DNA from 2 places in the Corynebacterium jeddahense genome. Region 1 is predicted to be linked to the other one. Evidence: predicted binding sites of a transcription regulator. Region 1 holds the regulator's gene; the other holds the start of a gene.

Evidence for each region. Region 1 encodes LexA, which represses DNA repair genes until DNA is damaged. Its sites were predicted from a motif close to CGAACANNTGTTCG; they were not measured.
Region 2: the regulator LexA is predicted to act here: its motif matches at 2,277-2,290, upstream of CJEDD_RS04845 (HNH endonuclease signature motif containing protein).

What each region holds. Positions count from the first base shown of each region.
Region 1 is NZ_CP063194.1:1,546,683-1,551,088, forward strand. Features, by position in the region: gene hrpA (ATP-dependent RNA helicase HrpA) at 1-634, shown strand, start outside; gene nrdR (transcriptional regulator NrdR) at 658-1,116, opposite strand; gene CJEDD_RS07555 (hypothetical protein) at 1,217-1,585, opposite strand; gene lexA (transcriptional repressor LexA) at 1,792-2,478, shown strand; gene CJEDD_RS07565 (DeoR/GlpR family DNA-binding transcription regulator) at 2,522-3,310, shown strand; partial or broken gene CJEDD_RS07570 (PTS fructose transporter subunit IIC) at 3,377-4,406, shown strand, end outside.
Region 2 is NZ_CP063194.1:968,469-972,874, reverse strand. Features, by position in the region: gene CJEDD_RS04860 (DHA2 family efflux MFS transporter permease subunit) at 1-863, shown strand, start outside; gene CJEDD_RS04855 (pyridoxamine 5'-phosphate oxidase family protein) at 868-1,374, opposite strand; gene CJEDD_RS04850 (spermidine synthase) at 1,456-2,226, shown strand; gene CJEDD_RS04845 (HNH endonuclease signature motif containing protein) at 2,378-3,934, shown strand; gene CJEDD_RS04840 (hypothetical protein) at 3,992-4,153, shown strand; gene CJEDD_RS04835 (ATP-dependent DNA ligase) at 4,157-4,406, opposite strand, start outside.

The DNA of each region.
Region 1 (4,406 bases):
GACGAAGGGGCTGCCGCTGCGCCACAAGGTGGCCGTGGACCGCTACCCGCACGGCGGCGCGGCCGGGCTCGTCGACGACGCGCGCATCGCCGTCATTCGCGACCTTATGTTCGCGCATGGCGGGCCGGTGCGCTCGCCCGAGGAATTCGAGGCGCTCGCCGCCGAAATCAAGCCGGAGGTGCCGGGCGCTGTGCGCCGCGTCGTAGTCACACTCGCCCCGGCCCTGGCGGAGTACGCCAACCTCGCCGCCGAGCTGGAGCAGTGGGACGGCCCCGCCATCGACGACATGCGCGGCCAGCTCGCGTTCTTCCTGCCGAAGCACGCGGTGACCGTCCACGGCATCGGGCACCTGCAGCACCTGCCCCGCTACATCGACGCGATGCGCATCCGCCTCGAGGACATGCGCCTCGACCCGGACCGCGACGCCGACCGGCAGAGCGTTGTCGACTCGGTGAAGCGCTACCTCGCCGCGAAGATGCAGCGGCTCCCGGCGGGGCGGGAGAAGACGAAGGCGTACAAGGACATCCTCTGGCAGATCGAGGAATTACGTGTGAGCCTGTTCGCGCAGCGCCTGGGCACGCCGAAACCAGTGAGCCAGCGTCGCATCGAGAAGAAGATCGACGCGCTCGCCTAGAAAATCCTCCCTGGAAATCTTCCCTAGAAGTCTTCTCGGTCGCGGCGGCGCATGAGGCGGATCTCCGACTCGAAGTCGTCGGCGCTCTCGAAGGACTTGTACACGGAGGCGAAACGCAGGTATGCGACCTCGTCGAGCGCCCGCAGCGGCTCGAGGACGGCGAGGCCGATCTCGTGGGCGGGCACCTGCGAGCTGCCCTGCGCGCGGACGGTCTCCTCAACCTCCTGGGCGAGCCGCTTGAGCGCGTCGTCCGACACGTCGCGGCCCTGGCAGGCGCGCCGGACGCCGACGATGAGCTTGTCTCTGTCGAACGGCTCGCTCACCCCGTTACGCTTCACCACGGTCAGGACAGCCTTCTCCACCGTGGTAAACCTGCCGCCGCATTCGGTGCACTCGCGCCGGCGGCGGATGGCGGACCCGCCCTCGACAAGGCGCGAGTCGGCGACGCGGGAGTGCTCGTTGTGGCAGAAGGGGCAATACACGGAAGCGGTTCCTCCCCGGATCGGGCCCCGGCATCGAGGCGGTGCGTCTACGCCTTGCGATGTTACCCGCGGGCCCCGCCCGCCCTAACGGCCCCGCGCGTTAGTGCTCGGCGCCCACCGACGCCGAATAGGCCACCTTCGACATCGGCACCTCGTCCCCGCTCGAGAACGCGCCGCCGACGGCCGAGCCGATAATGAGCGCCGCCGTGAGCACGGCGCCGAGCAGGACACTCTCCCGGTTCTCGCGACGCATTTCGAACGAACTTCCCGCCGCCTCCGCGTTGCGGCCGGACCGCTTTACCGAGCGCTCAGAAGTTCGATCGCCAACGGCGATGGTTCGAACAGCGCGGGCGCACGCCGGGCGCCGTGCGGGAGATTCCAGATCCCACACTTCCGCCGGCGGCACGACGGGCGCCTGAACTCGGGTCGGCTTTTTGGCGGCACTTGCTGGGTTAATCACGACTGACATGGTGGTCTCCTTTCTATCCGCGGCACACTGTACTTGCGTCCGCGACACGTTCGAACACGCTCCCGTTAGTATGTTCGAATACGATGACATGTTCGATTTATAGCAGGCGCGCCGATGCGTGTCCACTACAGTGTGCAAATCCTCGAACATGCTTGCCCTCTCTGGTACGTTCGTAGTCGCACCCACCCGCCACAGAAGGAGCCCCCATGGCACGAAAGAAGTCGGAGCCCGCCAACCTCGACATGAGCACGCTGTCGGACCGCCAGCGGCGCATTCTCCAAGTCATCCAGGACGCCGTCGTGCTCCGCGGCTACCCGCCGAGCATCCGCGAGATCGGCGACGCGACCGGTCTGCAGTCCACCTCCTCCGTCGCGTACCAGCTCAAGGAGCTCGAGAAGAAGGGCTTCCTGCGGCGCGACCCGAACAAGCCGCGCGCGGTGGACCTGCGCCACCTGCAGGAGACCACCTCGCCGAAGCCGAAGAAGAAGGCGCAGGAGGCAGCCCCGGAAGACGCGTCGACGGCGCGCTACGTGCCCGTGGTCGGCCAGATCGCGGCCGGCGCGCCGATCCTCGCCGAGGAAAACGTGGACACGTACTACCCCCTGCCGGAGGAGCTGCTCGGCGACGGCGACGTGTTCATGCTCAGCGTGGTCGGCGAATCGATGAAGGACGCGGGCATCCTCGACGGGGACTGGGTGGTCATCCGCTCGCAGCCCGTGGCGGAGGAGGGCGAGTTCGTCGCCGCGCTCATCGACGGCGAGGCGACCGTCAAGGAGTTCCACAAGGACTCGTCCGGCGTGTGGCTCCTCCCCCACAATGAGGCGTTCGCCCCCATCAAGGGCGACGAAGCCGAAATCATGGGGCGGGTCATCTCGGTGTTCCGTACCCTATAGCCAGCTCCCGCTTGCCCGGAGTGGGGGGAATTGGAGGAGGCCTATGTACGCCGAGGAACGCAAGCGCCAGATCGCGTCGCTCACCGCAGTTGAGGGCCGCGTGAGCGTCACCGACCTCGCAGATCGATTCGGGGTCACGGCGGAGACCATCCGCCGTGACCTCGCGGCGCTGCATGAGGAGGGCGTGGTGCACCGCGTCCACGGCGGCGCGGTGGCAAACCAGTCGTTCCTCACCTCCGAGCTCCCCCTCGATGCGCGGGCGAAGGCCTCCTCGGAGGCGAAAAACGCGATCGCCAGTGCCGCGCTACAGTTCCTCCCGGACCACGACGGCGGGGGCATCTTCCTCGATTCCGGCACGACCATCAGCAGCCTCGCTGACCTCATCGCCAAAAACGGGCTCGCCCACGAGTGCTCGATTGTGACGAACTCGTTGCCCACGGCGCTCGAGCTCAGTACCGCGGGGCTCAACGACGTGCAGCTGCTCGGCGGCACCGTGCGTCCGGTCACCCAGGCCGTCGTGGGCAGCACCGCCCTTCGCACGCTCGCGCTGCTGCGCGCGGACGTGGCCTTCATCGGCACGAACGCGCTGACCATCGACCACGGCCTGTCTACCGCGGACGCCCAGGAGGCCGCCGTGAAGACCGCGATGGTCACCAACGCGCGCACCGTGGTGGTGTTGTGCGACTCCACGAAGATCGGCAACGACTACCTCGTCAGCTTCGCCTCGCTCAGCGACGTCGACGTCGTGGTCACGGACGCGGATGCACCGCCCGCGTTCGTGGAGGAACTGCGGGAACACGGCGTCGAGGTTGTGCTCGCCAACGAGGGGTAAACCACACCGCGAACCTCGTTGCCTAAACGGACACAATCGGACATAATTCGGGTGTAACCGGAATAGCAGGCCGTGATGACGGGCTTGTCCTACATGGTGCCCTTCGTGGCCGCCGGCGGCCTCCTGCTCGCGCTCGGGTTCCTCTTCGGTGGCGCCGACATGGCCAACGGCTGGCAGGCGCTGGTGACGGACTACTCGCCCGCTAACCTGCCCGGCCACGACGTCATGGTCGACGGCGAGCTGATCTCGTTCTCCCGGTCCGGGTGGATGCTCTACCTCGGCGCCGTACTCTTCGCCACCGGGCAGATGGCGATGGGCTTCGTCGTGCCCGCGCTGTCCGGCTACATCGGCTACGGCCTCGCCGGGCGCCCCGGCATCGCGCCCGGGTTCGTTGGCGGCGCGATTTCCGTCATGGTCGGCGCCGGCTTCATCGGCGGCCTGGTCACGGGCCTGCTCGCCGGCGTGATCGCCTACTGGATCCAGACGTGGAAGGTGCCGCGCTGGCTCGGCTCGCTCATGCCGGTGGTGATCATCCCGCTGCTTACCTCGCTCATCGTCGGCGTGCTCATGTACCTGCTGCTCGGCTGCCCGCTCGGCGCGATCATGGAGGGCCTGACCAGCTGGCTCGAGTCCATGTCCGGCTCCTCCGCGGTGCTGCTGGGCATCATCATCGGCCTCATGATGTGCTTCGACCTCGGCGGACCGGTGAATAAGGCGGCCTACCTCTTCGGCACCGCGGGCCTGTCGGCGGGCACGCAGGGCGCGTACGAGATCATGGCCGCGGTGATGATCTCCGGCATGGTGCCACCGATCGCCCTGTCCCTGGCCACGTTCCTGCGCAGCAACCTGTTCACCCCCGCGGAGCGGGAGAACGGCAAGTCCGCCTGGCTGCTCGGCCTCTCCTTCGTCTCCGAGGGCGCCATCCCGTTTGCCGCGGCCGACCCGTTCCGCGTCATCCCCGCGATGATGGCCGGCGGCGCGACGGCCGGCGCGATCTCGATGGCCCTCGGCGTGCAGTCGCAGGCGCCGCACGGCGGCGTGTTCGTCATCTTCGCCTACCACCCGTGGTGGGGCATGCTCATCGCGCTCGCGGCCG
Region 2 (4,406 bases), 580 kb from region 1:
CCCGCCTCGAGCAGACCAACCGCCACTTCGACTGGCCCGGCGTGGTGCTCAGCGCGGCCGGCATGTTCTTCCTCGTCTTCGGTATCCAGGAGGGCCAGCACTTCGGCTGGGACTGGCACGTCTGGGCGTTCATCGCCGCCGGCCTCGTCGCGATGGCCGCGTTCTTCCGCTGGCAGGCCCGCCAGGGTGACAACGCGCTCGTCCCGCTCGGCCTGTTCGGCGACCGCAACTTCTCGCTCGCCGGGCTGACCATCTCCACCGTCGGCTTCGCCGTCTCCACCTTCGCCATCCCGTGGATGATCTACGTGCAGACCGCGGAGGAGTACTCCCCGACCCGCGCCGCGCTGCTCATCCTCCCGTCCGGCATCGTCTCCGGTGTGCTCTCGCCGTACGTGGGCAAGCTCACCAACTCCCACGACCCGAAGCCGTTCGCCATCGCCGGTCTCGCGCTCGCCTCGGCGTCGATAGGCGCCTCCGCCCTGATCACCGACCCCGGGATCGACCCGCGCTGGATGTACCTCGTCTCAGTGTTCTACGGCGTGGCCAACGCGATGATGTGGGGTCCGCTATCCATGATCGCCACCCGCAACCTGGACCGCTCGCTCGCGGGCGCGGGTTCGAGCGTGTACAACACCACGCGTCAGATCGGCGCCGTGATCGGCTCCGCGGCGATGGCCGCGATGATGTCGTCCCAGCTGGAGAGGCACCTCGGCGCGGGCCAGATGACGGGGCCGCTCCCGGCACCACTGCAGGAGCCGTTCGCCCAGGCGATGAGCAACTCGATCCTGCTGCCGTGCGTCGTGCTCGCGCTCGGCGCGCTCGCCGCCTGCTTCTTCGCGAAGACGAAGTCCTGGAACGACTAGGGGGCTACGAGATGCGGATTCGCTCCCACTCCCCGAGCTCGTCGCGCTCGTAGGCGATCCGGTCGAAGTGCATGCGGTCGTCCCAGAGGTGGAAGAACTCGTAGTGCTCGGGTTCGACCCGCCACACGTTGAACCGCTCCCCGTCCACCGCGCGTGAGGCGGTGCCTCGGACGCGGACCGCGCGGCGCATCGGCTGCCACCAGAAGTTCAGCGCCGCCGCCCAGCTCGTCTCCATCTGGCGCACCTTCGCGGTATCCGTGGCGGTGCCGAAGTGAAACCCGTCCGAATCCAGGTACAGCAGGTCGACGATGCGCGCGTCCGGCAGGCCGTCGTCGTCCACCGTCGCCACCGTCACGGCGCTCACGTCGCCGACGTTATTCTCGACCGCCTCCACGAACCAGTCCGCGAAGAGTTGGTTGGGGTCGGCGGGAAGCTTGCTCATGTCGTGCTTGCCCGGGGACGCGTGCGGCCGTTTCAGCCCGTCGAGATAGTCCTGGGACAGGTAAATCATGGACTCATCGTAACCACAGCGTTCGCCGCCGAACTGCGCTTTCGGTTGCGATATCGGCCACACAGCAGGTATCACGGTCGCATGTCCAGCCAGCGTCGACGCAAACCGCGCGCGCCGAAGCGCCGGATCGAGGGCACCTACGCCATCGACACCGGGCACGCCGCGATCGTCGCCGATCCGCTGCGCGACGGCGGCTATGTCCTCGAGGTCAACAACGTCCCCTCCTCCTACGTCGTCCCCGGTGCCCCGGAGGTGCTCGAGTACGACTACATGCGCTGGATCGCCGCCTTCATGGAGTCCGCCGAGCTGCCCCGCCCGTTCACGGCCGTGCACCTCGGCGCCGCCGGCTGCTCGCTGCCCAGCTACGTCGCGCACCGCTGGGACAGCCACAACATCGCCGTCGAACTCGACGCTGGCCTCGCAGCGCTCGTGCGCGACGCCTTCGACCCACCGGTAGAGATCGCCGTCGCGGAGGCGCGCGCCTTCACGCACGCGCTCGCCCCCGGCTCCGTCGACGTGATCGTGCGCGACGTATTCGCCGGCCCGGACACGCCGCGGGCGCTCGCCACGGTCGAGTTCTTCCACGCCGCGCACCGGGCGCTCACCCCCGGCGGCGTGTTCGTGGCCAACGTCGGCGACCGCCCCGGCCTGGCGAATGCACGCGCCCAGCTCGCCGGGCTCGCGGAGGTGTTCGCGCACACGGCGGCCGCCGCGCCGACGGGCATACTCGGCGGGCGCGAGTACGGCAACGTCGTGCTCGCCGCGAGCGACGCGCCGCTCGCGTTTTCCGGCGAGGTGCCGTGGAAACCCGGCGCCGATCTCTCCGGGGCTACGCCGGCTCTGCGCGACTGAGCGTGTCGGGGTGGTTTTGTATGGTGTGTTTAGCCGGGCGTGTAGGTAATCGCACAGATGTTGGGTGAGTGGTTTATTTTTCCCGCATATTGAGTTGCGTACCGTTTGTATGTTCGTTATAATGGAACGCAACAACAAAAAGGGGGCGGCAATGACAACGGCAACCACGGCACCAAAAACGTTCCGTAACCAGCGAGAACACGACCCAGATAGCGAAGCAGCACAACTCATCCGCGACACCTACTGGGCAATGTTCGGGCACTACTCCTACCCAGGGTTCGACATCGAAGACTTCGACGTCACGGTCACAAAACTGCAAGCCGCCACCGGGTGGTCAAAAACCCTCGTCAAACACGCCATCCTCGGACACGCCGCACTACAGGAACTCCCGAACCTGCGGGCACTCCAACGCGACACCCGCGTCATGGACATCGCCCACCTCACCGCGGTCTACACCACACTCGAAGAACTCGGACCCGACGCGGACGACGAGTTCTACGCAGTCATCGACGACATCCTCGTCGACACCTTCACCCCGAAACGCCACAACCAACTCCTCCCCCAACGCAAAACAGTCACCGACCGGATCCGCGCCGCCATCAAACGCCTCGACCCCACCCGCGCCTACGACAAACGCAAACGCACCAAGCGGGAACAAAACACCGACGACACCCTCCGCTTCGACACCTACAGCATCGACGGCACCCAGCGCTGCCGCATCGAACTGCTCACCAACGCCACGACCAGCAAACGCATCCACGTCCACGTCACCGCCATCGCACGCGAACACGGCATCAGCACGGTAGAAGCCGCCGAACAACTTCTCTCCGGCGAACTCGCAGGCGCGCAAGCACGACCCGTCATCAACGTCTACAGTCCAAAGGGCCGCGCGGAGGGCGACCCGGTGTACATCCCCGGCAGCGGGTGGACCGACCCGGAGGCGACCGCCGCCTTCGACGATTGGCTGGCCGAGTCGGAGCCCGTCGAGCGCAACCTCGACGCCGCCGCCGAGCAGGTGCTCCGGGGCTACGCCCCGAGCGAGGCGATGCGCCAGGCGGTGGGCGCCCGAAACAGGACGTGCGTCTACCCGGGCTGCAACCGCCCCGCGGAACAGTGCCAGCTCGACCACCGCATCCCCTACGAAGAAGGCGGCGAAACCGCGGTGGGCAACCTGTTCCCCCTCTGCCAACACCACCACAACATGAAGACAGACCGCCGGGCCTTCTACGTCCCCGACCCCACCACCGGCGACATCATCTGGCTCTTCGCCGACGGCACCTTCGAGATCGAATCGCCCGACAGCCTCCTGCACAGCCGATTCACACCGACGACACCCCGGTGGCGCTCCAGCCTGGCCAACGTACGCGCAAACCGGGCCCGCCTGGCGGAGTTCTACGCCAAAGGCCACACCATCCTCGACCAATTCGACACAGACCTCGACCTCACACGCGCCACCACAGCAATCCAACACCTCGAAGAGGAATACGGCAGAACATTCCCCTTCACCCCACACATGCCCTACCAAGAACCACTACCCGAAGAACCCTACGAACCACCCATCCCCGACCCCGAATACACCTACCCCGCCGAAGAACTACACCACATAGACCTCACCCAATACCTCCTCAACTACGACTTCGCACTCCAACACGGATGCGTCTACTTCCCATACGGCTTCATCGAAATCCCCGGCGAAACCACCGCCTAGCGCACCCGCGCTACTATCGGGCGAGCACAAGAAAACCTCGACGAAAGGAAGCTCCGCATGCAGAACGATCCCGCGAAGCCCGGCTACACCACCGACGGCAGCACAAACAAGCCGGTGGACCACGACGAGGACCAGCTCGCCCAGGACACGGGCTCGGCGCTCGGCACCGGCGAGACCGCTGAGGAGACGGTGGACGACACCACCAACGACGCCGAGTAGCCGTCACGCCTCCCAGCGGATCTCCGCCGGGTCTTTGTCGTCGCGCCAGCCCCGCCAGGAGGCCTGGCGCACTTTTTTGTCCGCGGTGGCGCCGGCGAGCTGTACCTCCGCGACGTACTTCGGTGTCACCCACCAGGCGTCTTTCGCGTCGGAGTCCGGCACCTCGATAGGCGGGGTCTTGCGCTCAACCCGCCGCAGCTTCGCGCCGATCTCGGCGAGCTGCGCGTTGGAGAACCCGGTGCCCACGCGCCCG